2 regions of the Rhodococcus sp. NPDC057297 genome follow, and region 2 is predicted to be linked to the other one. Evidence: predicted binding sites of a transcription regulator. Region 2 holds the regulator's gene; the other holds the start of a gene.

Region 1 (9,953 bases), on a different contig from region 2:
TGGATCGTCAGAGTCGGGCCGTCGATGGCGGTGATGTTTCCGATCGCCGCGCCGGAGTTACCCAGAATCTCCGGTATGCCTCCCGGGACGAGTCCGCCGGGAGCCGACGGTGGCGCGAGGGGCGCCTGACTCGGCGGAAGCGTGGGGATCGGGGCCAGGCTGGTCGGTGGTCGAACCGCGACGTCTTCGGTGTCGGATCGCTGATTGGTCAACACCAGAATTCCTGCCAGCACGACGACCACCAGCGCGGCAAGGGCGACCAGCGCGAACATCCACCGACGCGGCCCCTTCGGCTCGGGCGGAGCCTGATACTCGCCGTACTCGGGCGAAGCCTGGTGTTGCCTCGGGTCGTACGCCGGAAACACCTGGGTCGGGTTGGGCTGTTGGGGCGGGTACTGCTGTTGGGGCTGGTACTGCTGTTGGGCCGGGTACTGCTGTTGGGGCGGGTACTGCTGTTGGGGCGGGTACTGCTGGGGATATCCGTACTGCTGCGTCGGCTCATCCGGGTAGGGCTGGGTATCCGGGTATGCCTGCCAGCCTTCGGTTGCGTAATCAGGTTCGGGACGGTCCGGAGGTGGATTCGCGGTGCCGTCTTCCCACGGCCTGTCGTGTGGTCGTTCCGCGGGCTCCACTCTCGCGCGCTGATCGTCCGGATGACTCATGACACCGAGGGTACGTCCGCACCTCGCGGGTGACGAACGTCCAGGCGTGCACAGAGCTCCACTATTGCGCGATATTCACAGAATCCCGCAAAATTCGCGCAATAGTGGAGCGAAATACTCGGTCTAGCCCAGTACGAGTGCGTCGCCGTCTGCCGATACGTTCACCGGCACGACGTCACCGTCGCGGACGTCTCCTGCGAGCAGCAGCTTTGCCAACTGATCGCCGATCGCCTGCTGGATCAGCCTGCGCAGCGGACGAGCGCCGTACAGCGGGTCGTAGCCCCGAGCTGCCAGCCACAGCTTCGCCGGCGACGTCACGTCGAGCGTCAGTCTGCGTGCTGCAAGGCGCTTGGCCAGGAAGCCGAGCTGGATGTCGACGATCGATTCCAGCTGATCTTCGGACAGGGCGTCGAACACCACCACGTCGTCGAGGCGGTTGACGAACTCCGGTTTGAACGCGCGCCTGACCGCATCCATGACCTGGTCCTTCGATCCCCCGGCACCGAGGTTCGACGTCAGGATCAAGATGGTGTTCCTGAAGTCGACCGTGCGTCCCTGCCCGTCGGTCAGCCTGCCTTCGTCGAGCACGGCCAACAGGATGTCGAAGACATCGGGGTGAGCCTTCTCGACCTCGTCGAACAGGATGACGCTGTACGGACGCCTGCGGACGGCTTCGGTGAGTTGACCGCCTGCCTCGTAGCCGACGTAGCCGGGAGGTGCGCCGACGAGTCGAGCTACGGCGTGCTTCTCGCTGTACTCGCTCATGTCGATGCGGACCATGGCACGCTCGTCGTCGAACAGGAAGTCCGCCAACGCTTTCGCGAGCTCGGTCTTACCGACACCGGTCGGACCGAGGAACAGGAACGAGCCAGTCGGACGGTTCGGATCGGCGACACCCGCGCGAGCGCGACGGACGGCGTCGGACACTGCTTGCACAGCGTCCTTCTGCCCGACCACGCGTTTGCCCAACTCGTCTTCCATCCGCAGCAGCTTCGCGGTTTCGCCCTCGAGCATGCGGCCGGCAGGAATACCCGTCCAGGCGGCGACGACGTCGGCGACATCGTCCGGACCGACCTCTTCCTTCAGCATGACGTCGTCCTGCGCCGGGGTTGCCTGAGTCTTCTCGGCGAGTTCCTTCTCGAGAGTCGGGATACGGCCGTACCGCAGTTCGGCTGCCTTGCCCAGATCTCCGTCGCGTTCGGCACGCTCCGATTCACCGCGCAGGTTCTCGAGCTCCTCCTTGAGGACGCGAACCGAGTCGATGGCGTTCTTTTCGTTCTGCCAGCGGGTGCTCAACTGGTTGAGCTTCTCCTGACCGTCGGCCAGTTCTGCGCGTAGTTTCTCGAGACGAGCCTTCGACGCGTCGTCGGTCTCCTTCTCGAGCGCCATCTCCTCGATTTCGAGTCGCCGGACGGCTCGTTCGACCTCGTCGATCTCGACAGGACGCGAGTCGATCTCCATGCGGAGACGCGACGCGGCCTCGTCGACCAGGTCGATTGCCTTGTCCGGCAGAAACCTCGACGTGATGTAGCGGTCGGACAGAGTGGCGGCGGAGACGAGCGCGGAGTCCGTGATGCGCACACCGTGGTGCACCTCGTAGCGCTCCTTGAGCCCACGCAGGATTCCGACAGTGTCCTCGACGGACGGTTCGCCGACGTAGACCTGCTGGAATCGACGCTCGAGCGCTGCGTCCTTCTCGATGTACTTGCGGTACTCCTCCAACGTGGTCGCACCGACGAGCCGCAGTTCGCCGCGCGCGAGCATCGGTTTGATCATGTTGCCGGCATCCATCGCGGACTCACCGGTCGCGCCTGCTCCGACGATGGTGTGGAGCTCATCGATGAAGGTGATGACCTGGCCTGCCGAGTTCTTGATGTCGTCGAGCACGGCCTTGAGCCGCTCCTCGAATTCACCGCGGTATTTCGCGCCGGCGACCATCGAGCCCAGGTCGAGCGAGACGACGGTCTTACCGCGCAGGCTCTCCGGCACGTCGCCGGCGATGATGCGTTGCGCGAGGCCTTCGACGATGGCGGTCTTGCCGACGCCGGGCTCACCGATGAGAACCGGGTTGTTCTTGGTGCGGCGAGACAGGACCTGGACGACTCGACGAATTTCGGTGTCGCGGCCGATGACCGGGTCGAGCTGACCTTCGCGGGCACGGGCGGTCAGGTCGGTGCTGTACTTCTCGAGCGCCTGGTAGGTGCTCTCGGGATCGGCACTGGTGACGCGCGCGCTGCCGCGGACCGTCTGGAAGGCGTCGCGCAGCTCGTTCGGTCCGGCGCCGTGGCCGGTCAGGAGCTTGGCGACATCACTGTCACCGGTCGCGAGTCCGACCATGAGGTGCTCGGTGGAGACGTACTCGTCGTCGAGTTCGGTAGCGAGGTTCTGCGCAGCCGTGATGGCCGCCAGCGCTTCGCGGCCCAGTTGCGGAGTCGTGGTGGATCCGGTTGCCGACGGGAGTCGATCGACCAGGGTGCGAGCTTCACCGCGCACTGTCGCAGGATCGACGCCGACAGCCTTCAACAGGGGGGAGGCGATGCCGTCGGTCTGATCGAGCAACGCCACCAACAAATGCGCCGGACGGATGTCCGGGTTTCCAGCCGCGGATGCGGCCTGCAGAGCGGCACTGAGTGCGGCCTGCGTCTTCGTGGTGGGGGTGAAACTGTCCACCGGTCACCTGCTTTCTACTGGGAGAAAAAATTGATGTCGGTGGGTACAACGTATCAAAACTTGAGTCTGTTCCGCTCAAGTCTGATTTTCTCAGATTTCTTCTGTGGCCAGCGGTAGGTAATCGGGATACCCTCGGGCGGTCTACTTTGGAACCGTCTAGCTGCGGCGGAGGTTGATCTATGCTCGACGCTCGGGCGATCTCCCTGGTTCGCGCCGGTTTCAAGTCCGTTCTGGCCGCTGAGAACGGTCCGGCGCTTCTCGCACGGTCGTTCTATGCTCAGCTCTTCGTCGACCATCCGGAGTTCCGGGCGTTCTTCCCGGCGTCGATGGACCAGCAACGCGACCATTTCGTCCGCGCGCTGGCCTACATCTTCGACAATCTCGACAGGAACGAGCGCGTCGAGTCGTTCCTTCAGCAGCTGGGCCGAGACCACCGCAAGCACGGCGTCGACGGCACCCACTTCCGCGCTGGCGCCTCGGCCCTGATCTCGGCGTTCCGCAATTTCGTCGGCAACGAGGTGTGGACGGACGAAGTCGAGGACGCCTGGCATCGGACGCTTGCGCTCGTCACCGACAACATGGCCGTCGCCGCCGACTCCGACGAATTGCCGCCGTACTGGGGCGCCACGATCGTCGAACATCAACGCGTGCTCGACGATCTCGCGATCGTTCGCCTCCAACTCGACGAGGGCATCCACTATTACCCGGGGCAGTACGTGAGCGTGCAGATTCCGCAACGCCCCAAACTCTGGCGCTACCTGTCGCCGGCGATTCCGTGCAATCCACAGGGGGAGATCGAGTTTCACGTTCGTCGAGTGTCCGGCGGCTGGGTGTCTCCCGCCATGGTGACCGAGTCGGTCGTCGGAGATCGGTGGGCAGTCAGCCCTCCCCTGGGCGGGTTGCAGATAGACCGTGGCATCGACGAAGACGTCCTGATGATCGCGGGCGGCACCGGCCTGGCGCCGCTGCGCGCACAGGTGATGGACATGGCGCGCCGTAGCCGCAACCCGCGGGTCCACCTGTTCGTCAGCGGTACGTATCCCAGGGATCTGTACGACGCCGAGACCTTGTGGCAACTGTCGCTGTCCAACCCGTGGCTGACGGTGGTTCCGGTGACCGAGGAGGACGAGAATCCGTGGTGGCATTCCGGGCCGACGCCGGAGCTGCCGTGGGGCATGCATCATCGACTGCACGGACCCATCGGAAAAGTCGTGACACAGTTCGGCTCGTGGGCGGACCGGCAGATTCAGATCTGCGGTTCGCCGTCGATGGTGCGGACCACGCTGTACGCGCTGCGCAAGGTCGGCACTCCGATGGAGCACGTGCAGCACGATCCGCTGTGAGCAGTTAACGCTCGGCAAACTGCCTGCGCCCCCTTCCGTGCCCCGTCGATCGTTCGAATGACGTCGTCGACGGCAAGGCCGCGCTGGGCTCCCCTTTTTCCTGGTGCCCGATCCGAAAGCAACACGTTCTACCGTTCGTCGCGCCGAAACCGCCAGTCGGCCCAGAATGTGGTTACCTACTCGTTATCGTTCGCGGGCCGCAATGAGGACGGCCCGGTCATACCGAGAAGGGTGAGAGTAGATCCCGATGCCTGCAGACTTCGCGGCACGGTTGAACAGTCTGTTCAACACGGTGCATCCACCTGGCCGTAAGCCCCACACCAATGCAGAAGTCGCCGATGCGCTCGCCGAGCACGGCCACCAGATTTCCAAGCCCTACATTTCCCAACTGCGGTCCGGTCAGCGGACGAATCCGTCGAACGACACCGTTGCTGCTCTCGCCCGGTTCTTCAAGGTGAAGCCGGACTACTTCTTCAACGACATCTACGCGCGCAAGATCGATCACGACCTCGAGTTGGTGACTCAGCTCGAAGGTTACGGCCTCAAGCGTCTGTCGGCGCGTGCGTTCGACCTGTCCGAGGAGTCCCAGAATCTACTGAGTTCGATGGCCGAGAAACTGCGCGCGAGTGAGGGGCTTCCGGAGATTCCTCCGGACAGCACGCGCTGACTCGACTGATAACCGGGTAGTAACTGCAGCCAGACGATCAGGGGGATGACGCGCGGTGATCTTGATTCTCTTCGCGGGTGGAATAGCTCTCGCGGTCTCGATTCTGCTCACCCCGATGCTGATCCGCCAGTTCTCGAAGCAGGGCTTCGGCCAGGAGATTCGCCTGGAAGGACCGGCGAGTCATCAGTCGAAGCGCGGAACGCCGACGATGGGCGGCGTCGCGATCCTCGTCGCACTGTGGGTCGGATACGGCGGTGCGCACGTGGTCGGCATCGCATACGACGGTGGCGGCCCGTCGGCGTCGGCCTTGCTCGTGCTGGGTCTGACGACGGCCCTCGGCATCGTCGGATTCGTCGACGACTACACGAGCCTGCGAAACAAGCGGAACCTCGGATTGACCGCGCGAGCCAAGTACGTCGGTCAGATCGGTGCTGCGGTCGTGTTCGCGCTTCTCGTTCTTCGCTTTCCGGACAGCAATGCGGTGACACCCGGCAGCCGAAACCTGTCCTACGTGCGCGACTTCGCCATCGTGTACATGCCGACGCTGTTGTTCGTCGGCTTCATCTGCGTCCTGGTCGTGGCCTGGTCGAATGCAGTGAATCTGACCGACGGACTCGACGGCTTGGCCGCGGGATCGATGGCGCTGGCGCTGGGCGCCTACACCGTGATCACGTTCTGGCAGTACCGGCAGTCCTGCAGCACCGACCCGCGCGTCGGGTGTTACGACGTGCGGGATCCTCTCGACCTCGCGATCGTCTGTGCCGCCGCTGCCGGTGCATGCATCGGCTTCCTGTGGTGGAACGCCGCGCCCGCGAAGATCTTCATGGGTGACACGGGATCGCTCGCCCTCGGCGGTCTGCTCGCGGGCCTGTCCGTGGTCACCAAGACGGAACTGCTCGCCGTTGCGATCGGCGCATTGTTCGTCGTCGAGGCCGCGTCGGTCGTCATCCAGGTCGCGACCTTCCGTACCAACGGTGTTCGCGTCTTCCGCATGGCACCGATCCATCATCACTTCGAGCTCGCGAGTTGGCCGGAGACCACCGTCATCATCCGGCTGTGGTTGATGGCAGCCATCGCCTCGGCACTCGGTATGGGGCTGTTCTACAGCGAGTACCTGTCGGCGGTCGGCTGATATCGATCAGCCTGCGGCTTTCGCCGCAATCCGCGCCTGAACTTCCGGGCGACGCAGCGGCGGAACAGTCGGTGGCGGCTGGCGACGCTCGGGAAGCGCGTCGAGCAGTCGATGAGTCGTCGCGGTGACCTCGGCAACTGCGATCTCGAATGCATCGCGGGTGGCGTCGGACGTCTTCTGAACGCCACTGATCTTACGGACGTACTGCCGGGCCGCAGCCTCGATCTCCTCGTCCGTCGCGTGCGGTTCAAGCCCGCGCAGGGTGGTGATGTTTCGGCACATACCAGCCACGATAGACTTTTCTGCCGGTCTTCACGTCCTGAGCAGCCCGTCGAGTGCACGCAGGCACAGCTGCTTGACCTCGTCCTCGCTGATGGACCGGCGATCGAGCCAGTCCATGCAGACCGCACGCACGAACGACACCCAGCCACGCAGCGCCGTACGGGTGATCTCGTCCTCGCGAATCTCGGCGGGCAGCGCGGCCAGAATCCGCTGCTGCTGCACTTCCAGTTCGTCGCTGAGGATGGCCTGGATTTCCGCGTCGCCCAGCATGGCACCGCGGTTGATGGCCCGGACGCCGTGTTCGTGTTCGACGGTGTAGCGAATGTAGGCGTCGAGGCCGGCCGCAACCTGATCCGCCACCGGCAGTGATGTATCCGGTGCGGTCGTGTCGAGAATGCGCGCGGACTCGACCCTCATGATCTCCGCGAAGAAATCTCGCTTGGACGCGAAGTAGTGGTACATCAGGCCACGTGACACCCCCGCCAGGTCGGCGACCTCCTCTATCCAGACCTCGTCGTAGGGCCTGTCGGCGAACAGCTTCGACCCGATGTCGAGTAGTTGCGCGCGCCGCAGGTCAGGAGAGAGTCGTTTTCGAACGCCGTTCATCATCCGCGATGCTACTTGACACGGATTCAGTAGTGAGTACGTTCGTTGTTGTATCCGAGTTCAGTAACGAGCGGAGAGGTCACCCATGGTCGTCGACGTCGGAGTACGCAGCCCGGCTCTCCCCCATCCGCCCCGGCGTCTGCCCATCCTGGGCGACGTCGTCGGCGCCCACGCGTCGACGCCGGTTCAGGACTCGATGGCACTCGCCGCTCGGCTCGGCCCGATTTTCGAGCGGGTCGTCCTCGGTCGCCGCTACGTGCTCGTCTCCGGCGCCGACCTCGCCGGGGAACTGTGCGACGAGTCCAGATTCGTCAAGCACGTCTCCCCCGCGATCGAAGGCCTCAGATCCGTCGGCGGTGACGGACTGTTCACTGCCTACTCTCACGAACCGAACTGGCAGAAGGCACACGACCTCCTGCGCCCCGCGTTCGCTCAGAGCGCCATGCGCGGATACCACGACATCATGCTCACCGTCGCGTCCGAGCTTGCGGCACACTGGCGTTCGCAGACCTCCGTGGACGTCTCCTCGGACATGACGAAGCTGACGCTCGACACCATCGGACGCACCGGGTTCAGCTACGGTTTCGATTCCTTCAGCCGAAGCAAACCCCACCCCTTCGTCGACGCGATGGTCGGAGTGCTCTCGCACAATCAGCGTCGCGAGATCGTTCCCATCCCCTGGTTGGCGAACCTCGTCTTCAAGAAAGCCGACCGGCGCAACCTCGCGAATCAGCGTTACCTCGAGCAGGTCCTCGACGACATCGTGCGTACCCGCCGCGACGAACGTTCCACACCGGGCGCCCATGCAGATCTGCTCGAGATCATGCTGGACGCCGCGCGTGATTCCGGAAACCCGAATGCGCTGAGCGAAGTGAACATTCGCCAGCAGATACTGACCTTTCTGATCGCAGGCCACGAGACCACCTCGGGGGCACTCTCGTTCGCCCTCTACTACCTCGCGAACAATCCGGATGTACTGGACGCCGCACGCGCGGAGGTCGACGAGGTCTGGGGCGGTGAAGCACCGTCGTTCGAGCAGATACCCAAGCTGCGCTACGTCCGGCGAGTACTGGACGAGACCTTGCGGTTGTGGCCGACGGCGCCTGCATTCGCGCGAGAGGCCAGGGAGGACACTGTCATCGGCGGCGTGCACGAGATGAAGAAGGGCGATTGGGCATTCGTGCTGATTCCCGGGTTGCATCGCGACCCGGTCTGGGGTGAGAACCCCGAGGTGTTCGATCCCGACCGCTTCGTCTCGGCCGAGGTGCGCTCACGTCCGGGCCACGTCTACAAGCCCTGGGGCACCGGCGAACGCGCCTGCATCGGCAGACAATTCGCCATTCACGAGGCCGTCCTGGTACTCGGAACGTTGCTGCAGCAGTTCGATTTTCACGCAGATCCGGCGTATCGCCTGAAGGTCGAGGAGCGGCTGACGCTGATGCCGAAGGACTTCCGGCTGACGGTGTCAATCCGGAAGTAGCGGCACGGACAGTCCGGAGTCACGGCCCAGCAGTACCCCTCTGGTCAGCGCCTTCTTCCCGAATTTGCTGTGCACACCGTCGAGAGCGATGTCCAACGCCGAGGCGCTCGGCGCGTCCTGTACCCCGCTGCGCGGTGCCGCATCGAACTGCAGCTCGAGCTGCTCGGCACCGGTGCGCTCGATGTTGGCGACGGTCACCCCGACCAGCGTAATGCCCTGATCCGCGATCAGCGGCGCAGCGTCACGCAGCAACGCGAGGGCGGCATCGAGAATGTCCCGAGTGTCCGCTGTTGCCCGGTTCAGTGTGTGCGAGCGCGTGATCTTGGTGAAGTCCGCGAACCGAAGCCGAAGGACGACCGTACGGCCCGTTCGCTCGGCGGCACGCATACGCTGCGTCACGCGGTCCACCAGAGCGATGAGCGACGCCTCGACGTCCTTCGGTGATGTGGGGCCACGCCCGAGTGCGTGCTGGGCGCCGATCGAGCTGCGTCCGCGGTAGGTCTGCACGCGTCGGGGATCGCGGTTGTTGGCCAACGAGTACAGGTGATGCCCGGCGCCCTTCCCCAGAATCGAGACGATCGACGCCTCCGACTGCGCGGCGATGTCACCGACGGTGACGATGTCGAAGGCGTGCAGCTTCTCTGCGGTCACCTTCCCCACGCCCCACAACCGCTCGATCTTCAGTGGATGCAGGAACTCGAGCTCACGGCCCGGCTCGACGAGCAGGAGGCCGTCGGGCTTGCCGACTGCACTGGCGACCTTCGCGAGGAACTTGGTGCTCGCGATGCCGACCGTGATGGGCAGCCCGACCTTCTCCTTGACCTCGCGTCTGAGCCGCTGGGCCACCTGCACCGGAGTGCCGCGGATCTTTCCCAGACCGGTGACGTCGAGGAACGCCTCGTCCACCGAGATCCCCTCGACGAGCGGGGTGGTGTCGCGGAAGATCTCGAAGACGGCCTTGCTCGCCTCGATGTAGGCGTCCATCCTGGGAGGAACGACGACGGCGTCGCGGCACAATGCGCGTGCCTGCGACCCGCTCATGGGGGTACGCACTCCGAAGGCCTTCGCCTCGTAGCTTGCCGCGAGCACGACACCGCCGCCCACGAGGACT
Region 2 (9,953 bases):
AGCTTGCCGTCTTCGCCGATAACCGACCCGAAGGTCGAAATCGATTGAGTCGCATCGATTTACAGGCCTTTTCACCGACAGTTCGAGGACCTAGGATTCGGTTGCGTCGAAACAAGATCATTCAGCGGTGCCGATCGAAACGGGGTAGGCAAAACGTGACTGTCGCTGTCGGGGCGGATGTGAAGGAACCAGCGAACGATCGGAAAGTCGGGCCACGTATCGAGGATCCGGGCCTGAGCGCGCGACTCGCCGAGTGCCGCGAGTTCTTCGATCAACCGGAACTGCAGCACCTACCCGCCGCTCGGGCAACGCAGGCGCTCGCCGAGCTCCGTGCCACGGGCACCTACGTTCAATCCGCCGAGGAGATCCTCATCGGCGCCAAACTGGCGTGGCGAAACCACGCGCGGTGCGTCGGACGCAAACACTGGCGGACTCTCAAGCTGATCGACGCACGACACGCCACCACGGCACAGGACATCGCCGACGCCTGCTTCGAACACCTCCGCGTCGCGACCAACGGCGGCGCACTGCAATCCATCGTCACCGTCGGCCCGCCGCCCCTGCCCGACGGCCGCGAATACCGGATCATCAGCCCCCAACTCATCCGCTACGCCGGCTACCGCGCCGACGACGGCACGATCACCGGCGACCCCGCGCACCTCGAACTCACCGCCCTGGCACAGCGGCTCGGATGGCGCGGCGAGGGCACCGCATTCGACGTACTGCCACTGATGATCTCCACGCCCGACGAGCCGATCCGCTGGTTCGACGTCCCCCGCGACCTCGTCCTCGAGGTCGACCTCGTCCACCCCAACTACCGCTGGTTCGCGGGCCTCGGGCTCAAATGGCACGCCGTACCCGCCGTCTCCAACATGGACCTCGAGATCGGCGGCGTCCGCTACCCCTGTGCACCGTTCAACGGCTGGTACGTCAACACCGAAGTGGGCGCACGCAACTTCAGCGACACCGACCGCTACGACATGCTCCCCACCATCGCCAAGAAACTACGCCTCGACATGAGCTCCGAACGGACACTGTGGCGGGACCGCGCGCTCGTCGAACTCAACCGAGCCGTCATCCACAGTTTCCGCGAAACCGGCGCCTACATGGTGGATCACCACACCGTCGCCAAGCAGTTCGTCGACCACGTCGACCGCGAAGCCCGAGCCGGACGCACCTGCCCGACGGACTGGTCGTGGATCAACCCGCCCATGTCGTCCGGCATCACCCCGACCTTCCACCGGCTCTACGACCCACCCGACATGGACATCCGACCCAACTTCGTCTCCCGCGGGGCGTCGGGTTGCCCGTTCGGGTGATGCAAGGCCGAGTGACCGAACGACTCAGTCGGTCACCAACCGGGGGTGAACGCGTGGGTTCCAGCCCAAGCACCTGTTGCAGCACGCGCACCCACTGAAACCCGCGCAGCCGGGGCCGAGTGCCGATGCAGCCGGGGCCCGGGCACGAAAAAGCTCGCCGACGCACAGGCGTCGGCGAGCGTGGGTCGGTTGTCAGCGCTGGTTGCGCGGTTTCCAGACGACGAGGGCGTTCCGCTGAACCGGTACCAGGTCGCGGCGGTAGCTCGCGTGGACGTTCGCCAGTTCCTGCGCCAGCTCGGACACCCGAGCCTGCAGAGCCTCGACCTGATTGGTCAGCTCGATGATGCGCTTGATACCGGCCAGGTTGACGCCTTCGTCCTGCGACAGTCGCTGCACCTCGCGGAGCAACGCGACGTCACGCGGCGAATACCGACGCCCACCGCCGGTGGTCCGGTGCGGGGTGACCAGACCCAGGCGGTCGTAGGTGCGCAGCGTCTGTGCGTGCATTCCCGCGAGCTGGGCCGCCACCGAGATGACGAAGACCTGAGCGTCGGGGTCACCGGGAGTGGAGCCTGCGGAATGGCCAGAATTACCCTGGCCCGAACCCCCGCCAGGAGGAACAGTCATTACGCACCTGCCCACCCGGCCCGCGGGTCGAATCCGCTGGCCTTCTCGGCTTCCAGATAAGCGTGCAATGCTTCGGTGGCCGGGTCGTCGAGCTTCTGCGGGACCGCGACCTTGACCGTGACCATCAGGTCACCGGGAGTTCCTGTCTTCTTCGGAACACCGCGTCCGCGGACGCGCAGCACCCGACCGTCGACAGTTCCCGGCGGCACCTTCACTCCGACGCGGCCGTCGAGCGTGGGAACCGACAGCGTGGTTCCGAGTACCAACTCGCCGTAGCTGACCGGGACGGTGACCGTCAGATTGTCGCCGTCTCGTCCGAACACCTTGTCCGCGCGCACGCGCACCGTGACGAACAGGTCACCCGACGGAGCTCCGCGGAGTCCGGCTTCACCTTGGCCTGCGAGACGGATCTTCTGGCCGTCGGACACGCCCGGTGGCACGCGCACGGTGATCGTGCGGGTGCGGTTCTGTACGCCGGTTCCGCGGCAGTCGGCGCACGGGTCGTCGATGATCGAACCGGTTCCGCGGCAGTCGTCGCACGGCTCGCTGAACCCGAACGCTCCCTGGTTGCGGTTGATCACGCCCGCGCCATTGCACTTGGGGCACACCCGCGGACTGGTTCCGGGCTTGGCACCGCTGCCGTGGCAGGTGGTGCAGGACGACGGACTGGTCAGACGTAGCGGAACCGTCACACCTTGCGTGGCTTCACGGAAACCGAGAGTGGTCTCGGTCTCGACGTCGCTTCCGCGTCGCGGACGACTGCTCGCGGTGCGCTGCTGAGTGCCGCCGCGGTTGAACAGGCCACCGAACAGGTCGCCGATACCGCCGTCGCCGCCACCTTGACCGAAGATGTCGCCGACGTCGAACGTTTGCCCACCGCCGCCGAATCCGCCTGCACCAGGATTGAATCCGCCGGCGCCCTGGCGACCGAAGCCGCCCGACGCGAACAGCCGCCTGGCCTCGTCGTACTCCTTGCGTTTGGCCGGGTCCGTCAGGACCGCATTGGCCTCACTGACGGCCTTGAACTTCTCCTCGGCCTTGGCGTTTCCGGGGTTGGCGTCGGGGTGATTGTCCCGCGCCAACTTGCGGTACGCCTTCTTGATCTCTTCTGCAGATGCGCTGGAGGAAACGCCCAGCTCCTTGTAGAAGTCCTTCTCGATCCACTCCCGCTGGCTCACCGGGCGTTTCCTCCTTCCGCGCTATCTCTTTTTTACTGCTCGTCGGATGCAGGCGCATCCGAGTGCTGTCCAGCATCGTCGACGACGCCGACCATGGCTGTCCGCAGAACCCGCTCGCCGAGCTTGTAACCCGGACGCATCAGGGTTCCGACGACGGGATTGCTTCCGTCGCCCTCGTGCGAGACGGCCTCGTGGATCGCCGGGTCGAACGCGTCGCCCTCGGCGCCGAACGTGGTCAGACCGATGTTGGCGAACACTCCTGCCAACTTGTCCGCCACCGACTTCAGCGGCCCGGTCTCGAGATCACCGTGCTGACGCGCACGCTCGAGATCGTCGAGGACGGGAAGAAGCTGGGACACGACGGACGCCTTGGCGTTCTCCGCGCCCGTCTGCTTCTCCCGGTCGGTCCGACGCCGGTAGTTGGCGTACTCCGCCGACACTCGCTGCAGATCTGCAGTGAGTTCGGAGACCTGCGTATCGCGCGGGTCGACGACCACCTCTGCTTCGATGCCCTCGTCGTCCACCGAGTCGGGCTGGGGCGCAGTGCCGGTGCCCGCGAGGGGCTCCGGTACTGCGTCACCCTCCCGAGGCTCACCGGTCTCGGGATCGATCTTTCGCTTGTCCACGAAAGTGACCGGTTCCTGCTCGGTGTGCTGCAGATCGTGATCGCTGTCGCGCGAGCTCACTTCTTCTCCGCGTCGTCGGCGGGCTCGTCGACAACTTCTGCGTCGACGACACCGTCGTCAGCAGCCTGAGCTCCGCCTTCTGCGCCGCCCTGCTCCTTGGCCTGAGCCTCGTAGATGGCGGTGCCGAGAGCCTGTGACTCGGTGGACAGCTTCTCCACGGCGGCCTTGACTGCCGAGATGTCGCTGCCTGCGAGAGCCGACTTGGCCTCTTCGATAGCCGTCTCGACGCGTCCCTTGAGCTCTGCGTCGACCTTGTCCTCGTTGTCCTTGACGAACTTCTCCGTCTGGTGAACGAGCGACTCGGCCTGGTTGCGGACCTCGGCCTCTTCGCGACGAGCCTTGTCCTCGTCCGCGTGAGCTTCCGCGTCGGCGACCATGCGGTCGATCTCTTCCTTGGACAGGCCGGAGCCGTCCTGGATCTTGATCGTGTTTTCCTTGCCGGTGCCCTTGTCCTTGGCCGTGACGTGCACGATGCCGTTGGCGTCGATGTCGAAGGTGACCTCGATCTGCGGGACGCCGCGAGGAGCCGGGGGCAGCTCGGTCAGCTCGAAGGAGCCGAGGAGCTTGTTGTGCGAGGCGATCTCGCGCTCACCCTGGAAGACCTGGATCTGCACCGAAGGCTGATTGTCGTCAGCCGTGGTGAAGGTCTCGGACCGCTTCGTCGGGATTGTGGTGTTGCGCTCGATGAGCTTGGTCATCACGCCACCCTTGGTCTCGATGCCGAGGGACAGCGGCGTGACGTCGAGGAGCAGAACGTCCTTGACCTCACCCTTGAGCACACCGGCCTGCAGTGCAGCACCGACGGCCACGACCTCGTCCGGGTTGACGCCCTTGTTGGGCTCGCGTCCACCGGAGAGTTCCTTGACCAGCTCGGAGACGGCAGGCATACGCGTCGAACCGCCGACGAGCACGACGTGGTCGATGTCCTTGACGGCGATGCCGGAGTCCTTGACCACTGCCTGGAACGGCGCACGGGTGCGGTCGAGCAGGTCGGAGGTGATCTTCTGGAACTCGGAGCGGCTGAGCTGCTCGTCGAGGAACAGCGGGTTCTTGTCGCCGTCGACCGTGATGTACGGGAGGTTGATCGAGGTGCTCTGCCCGGAGGACAGTTCGATCTTCGCCTTCTCCGCAGCCTCGCGCAGACGCTGCAGGGCCATCTTGTCCTTGGTCAGATCGATGCCGTTCTGAGCCTTGAACTTGTCCACGAGCCAGGTCACGATGCGCTCGTCCCAGTCGTCGCCACCGAGGTGGTTGTCACCGGACGTCGCACGGACCTCGACGACGCCGTCGCCGATTTCCAGCAGGGAGACGTCGAAGGTGCCGCCACCGAGGTCGAAGACCAGAATGGTCTGCTCGCTGTCGCCCTTGTCCAGGCCGTATGCCAGCGCAGCCGCGGTGGGCTCGTTGACGATGCGCAGGACGTTGAGGCCTGCAATCTGGCCGGCTTCCTTGGTCGCCTGGCGCTGTGCGTCCTCGAAGTAGGCCGGAACGGTGATGACCGCGTCGGTGATTTCCTCGCCCAGGTAAGCCTCGGCGTCGCGCTTCAGCTTCTGCAGCGTACGCGCGGAGATCTCCTGCGAGGTGTACTTCTTGTCGTCGATCGAGACGGTCCAGTCCGTGCCGATGTGGCGCTTGACGGAGCGAATCGTGCGGTCGACGTTGGTAACCGCCTGGTTCTTCGCGGGCTGGCCGACCAGCACTTCACCGTTCTTGGCGAAAGCGACGATCGACGGGGTGGTGCGTGATCCCTCGGAGTTGGCGACCACAACCGGCTCGCCGCCCTCGAGGACGGACACGACCGAGTTGGTGGTCCCGAGGTCGATACCGACCGCACGAGCCATAGTGTTTCCTCCTGTTTGTTGCTTGATTGGTTCCTAGCTGAGCGAACTGCACTCAAGTCTGCAAGACGTTTTCAACTTCTGTCAAACCGGACTTGAGCCCCATCCACTCAAGGCTACGAAAGCTCCAACGGAGGCAGTTGAAGATTTGTTCCCGGCCGGTCGCTCCGCGCTCTCATGTGAGCGGGGACAGCACTACGCCGCGACGGCAGATGCTCGTCGCGGCGTAGTTCGTCGTGCGTAGTCGGTGCGCCCTCTGGTGTGCGGGCTGGGAGCAGAGCTTCTACTCGCCGTCCTCGACGGGTTCGGCCGGGGAGCAGTCGAGGGTCAGGAACTCGACCTTGACGTTGTCCACGTAGTTGGCGTCGAGCTGGGGAGAGAAGGCCACGGCTCCGGCGGGGCGGGAGACCCACGCCGCGTCCCCACTGGGGACGGTGATCGTGGCGTCCTCGCCCTTCACGATCTTGTCCTCGGTGACGGCGCCGGCGGGGGCCGGGATAGCTCCGTAGTTCACCGAGACGTTCGCCGCATCGCTCTCGCCGACGTTCTTCACCGTCACCTCGAGGGCGACGACCTTGCCGTCCTCGGGCTTGTCGGCGGTCTTGTCGACACAGGTGGTTCCGAGCGTGACGACCAGGTCGGTCGATTCCGCGACCGAGGATCCGAATTCGGGGGCCGTCGGCTCGGGCTCGGCCGACGCGATGGGCGCCAGGGCGACCGCACCGACGGCGGCGGCGAACACGGCCGTCGAGGCCAAGACTGTGGTGCGGGCAATGCGACGCATGTGTGACTCCTGTGACTGAAGTGGCTGTTGTTGCGTTCAACTATTACCTATTACAAGCGGACTTTCCATACCAGGCAGTCTCGATACGGACACGGTCCGATACACCGGTTGTCTCGGCTTACACGCATGTAATTCGGTTTCGACCCCCGATTTTCAGGGCATGCGGGGAACTCTGCAGAAGCAGCGCCGGGTACGTAGGGTTTGGAAGAAAGCGAGGCTACGGAGGCACATGGATCCCGAAGTGCAGCACGAACCGAGCGAGATCACCTACGACGAGAAGTTCTATCCGGCCAGACCGAAGCCGCTACGCCCCTCCGTACGTCGAGCGAACCGAAACGGTTCGACGCCGCAGGACGGCGAACCTGCTGCCGACAACCCCGAATACGTCGAATGGCTGACCGAGCAGTCCATGCTGCGCGACGCAAAACTCATCGCCGAGCAACTCTCCGGCAAGGGCAGCATGTGGCAGAACCCGTATGCGGACCCCAATCCGCGCGGCGCCGTCGAGCGCGCACCCGTCTGGTTCACCGCGTACCCGATCTCCGTGATCAACGCGCCACGCACCAGCTTTCTCAGCACCCTCGGCGACGAGGCTCTGTGGCAGGCGTTCTCCGACATCGGGATCACTGCGGTCCACACCGGTCCGGTCAAGGTCGCGGGCGGCATTCACGGTTGGCGGCCGACACCCTCTGTCGATGGTCACTTCGATCGCATCGGCATGCAGATCGACCCGGCGTTCGGCTCCGAGGACGAGTTCCGACGCCTGTGCGTCGTCGCGGCCGCGTACGACGGAACAGTCATCGACGACATCGTGCCCGGCCACACCGGCAAGGGCGCGGATTTCAGGCTCGCAGAGATGGCCGTAGCGGATTACCCGGGCATCTACCACATGGTCGAGATCGAGCCGCAGGACTGGCATCTGCTCCCCCGCGTACGCGCAGGGGCGGATTCCCAGAACATCGACGCGGAAGCCGAGGCCAACCTCGCGCGCGCCGGCTACATCATCGGCCAGTTGCAGCGGGTGATCTTCTACGAACTCGGCGTCAAGGAAACCAACTGGAGTGCAACCGCGCCCGTCGTGGGTGTCGACGGCGTCGAGCGACGTTGGGTCTACCTGCATTACTTCAAGGCGGGACAACCGTCGATCAACTGGCTGGACCCGTCTTTCGCGGGGATGCGCCTGGTGATCGGCGACGCGTGCCATTCGATCGCCGATCTCGGTGCGGGTGCACTTCGGTTGGACGCCAACGGATTCCTGGGTGTCGAACGCCGCGCCGAGGGTCCTGGCTGGTCCGAGGGGCACCCCCTGTCCGAGGCCGCGAACCATCTGATCGCCAGTGTCGTGCGCAAGATGGGAGGGTTCACCTTCCAGGAGCTGAATCTGACGATCGACGACATCAAGGCCATGGGCACCAACGGCGCCGATCTGTCGTACGACTTCATCAACCGGCCCGCCTACCACCACGCCTTGGTCATGGGGAACACCGAATTCCTGCGTCTGACAATGACGTTGGCGCGCGATCACGGCGTCGACCCGGCCTCGCTCGTGCACGCATTGCAGAATCACGACGAGCTGACCTTCGAGCTCATCCACTTCGCCACGCTGCACGCCGAGGACGAGTTCGAATACTGTGGTGAAGTGGTGAAGGGGTCCGACCTCGGTGATCAGATTCGTGCAGACCTGACCGATCGCCTGACCGGCCGCTGGGCGCCGTACAACCGCACGTTCACCACCAACGGAATCGCCTGCACCACAGCCAGTGTCATCACGGCCTCGCTCGGCATTCGTGATCTCGATCGCATGGACGAGTCCGACATCGAGACGGTGAAGACCGCGCACTTGATGCTCGCGATGTACAACGCGTTGCAGCCTGGTGTGTTCGCACTGTCGGGCTGGGATCTGCTGGGCATCCTGCCCATCGACGCCGACGACGTGGCCGATCTCATCCGCGAGGGCGACACGCGGTGGATCAACCGTGGCGCGCACGACCTGATGGACAGCTACCCGGATGCGGTGCGCTCCGAATCCGGCATTCCCCGAGGCCGCAGCCTCTACGGATCGCTGCCCGAGCAGCTGAAGGACCCATCGTCCTTCGCCCGCAGGCTCGCTCGGATCATCGAGTTGCGCAACAGGTACGGAATCGCCACCGCCCAGCAGCTGGATGTGCCGACGGTGTCCCACAAGGGCCTGCTGGTGCTGGTTCACGAACTGGGTCAGGGCACCATCCAGGCAACCGTCATCAACTTCACGTCCGACGAGGTGGCCGCGACCATCCAGTCGAAGCATCTCACCGCGGGTGCCGGGGTGTACGACATGTTCGACGATTCGGACATCGGCGTCGTCGACGAGTTGAACAGTTTCCCGTTGACACTGGGTCCGTACCAAGGAATCCCGGTGATCCTGCGCTAGTGCAGAGGCTCCGGCACGTCGACGGATAGGATCTGCACCCGTGACCGAACCGGAGAACACCCGCCGAGAACTCCGCCCGCAGCCGGAGCGCCCCGAGTTCGCCGTGCAGCCGCTCCGCCCGCGCCAGGAGTCGGGGGGAACGAGGGACCCGAGGGGGCCGAGCGTTGCCTTCCGGATGGCCCTCGGCGCTTGGGCCGCCGTGACTGTCGTCGCGCTGGCGCTGGCAGCGGTCGTCGCCTTGAACTACGACGCGGTGCGATCTGCCCTGGAAACCGCAGTGTCGGACGACGGTTCCGGCGCCACCGCGTCGGAGATCTCGGACACGGTGACCGTGACGCTACTCGGAAGCGCCGCGGTGGGCGCCGTGCTGCTGATCGTCGCGGCACTCGGTTTGAGCCTCGCGGCATCCGGAAGGTCACGATCCCATGGGGCACTGAGCGGGCTCCGCTCCCTGTCAGGCGTCGTACTGCTCGTTGCAGGGTTGGCTGCGACGGGCGCGTTCGTGCTGTTCTGGTCCTTCATGTCCGACGCCGGGTCGGTGGCGGCGGGGGCGCTTCAGTGGGCTCCTCTTGTCGGGGCGGGGTGTGCGGGTATTGCCGCGGTGGCGGCGGGGAGTGGCCTCTCCGGTAAGTGATCTTCGCCGCCCGATTGTTGTATACATGCTTAGGCTTGCTTTACTTGCCAGGTGAAAACACCACTCCTCCGCGCTTCCGCCGCACTCGCGCTGATCGTGCTGGCCGCCTCGTGTAGCTCCACCGACGAGTCGACGCCGTCCGCGTCCGGCACCCATGACGTCGTCACCGAGTTCGGTACCGTCGCCGTTCCGGACACGATCGAGTCCGTCGTCGTCATCGACGGCAGGCGCGACCTGGACATCGCCATCGCGTTCGACCTGCCGGTGATCGGTATGCCTGTCGAGACCGAAGCTCCACCGGAAATCCCCGGCCCGCTCACCGAACCGATGAAGAGCCTGCGCGACGCCGGGGTGCCCGAGCTGTTCCCACGCAACGTCATCGACGTCGAATCGATCGCCCGCGTCGACCCCGACCTGATCATCGGCCGCAACGAAGTGATCGAGGAGATCTACGACCAGCTCAGCGCCGTCGCGCCA

What was found. The regulator HspR, encoded in region 2, represses chaperone genes until heat shock. The targets are predictions, from matches to a motif close to ANNTGAGTNNNNNNNACTCANNT.
Region 1: clpB (ATP-dependent chaperone ClpB) is a predicted target of HspR. The motif match lies at 3,391-3,413, and genes of this name have one in related genera.

Annotation. Positions count from the first base shown of each region.
Region 1 is NZ_JBHUZE010000003.1:399,136-409,088, reverse strand. It holds gene ACFULT_RS11885 (DUF5666 domain-containing protein) at 1-662, opposite strand, end outside; gene clpB (ATP-dependent chaperone ClpB) at 786-3,332, opposite strand; gene ACFULT_RS11875 (FAD-binding oxidoreductase) at 3,512-4,675, shown strand; gene ACFULT_RS11870 (helix-turn-helix domain-containing protein) at 4,923-5,342, shown strand; gene mraY (phospho-N-acetylmuramoyl-pentapeptide-transferase) at 5,398-6,474, shown strand; gene ACFULT_RS11860 (DUF2277 domain-containing protein) at 6,481-6,756, opposite strand; gene ACFULT_RS11855 (TetR/AcrR family transcriptional regulator) at 6,787-7,362, opposite strand; gene ACFULT_RS11850 (cytochrome P450) at 7,448-8,842, shown strand; gene dinB (DNA polymerase IV) at 8,828-9,953, opposite strand, start outside.
Region 2 is NZ_JBHUZE010000001.1:1,079,848-1,089,800, reverse strand. It holds gene ACFULT_RS05030 (nitric oxide synthase oxygenase) at 180-1,319, shown strand; gene ACFULT_RS05025 (heat shock protein transcriptional repressor HspR) at 1,512-1,946, opposite strand; gene dnaJ (molecular chaperone DnaJ) at 1,946-3,124, opposite strand; gene grpE (nucleotide exchange factor GrpE) at 3,157-3,810, opposite strand; gene dnaK (molecular chaperone DnaK) at 3,807-5,651, opposite strand; gene ACFULT_RS05005 (Pro-kumamolisin, activation domain family protein) at 5,932-6,432, opposite strand; gene treS (maltose alpha-D-glucosyltransferase) at 6,662-8,842, shown strand; gene ACFULT_RS04995 (hypothetical protein) at 8,883-9,476, shown strand; gene ACFULT_RS04990 (ABC transporter substrate-binding protein) at 9,528-9,953, shown strand, end outside.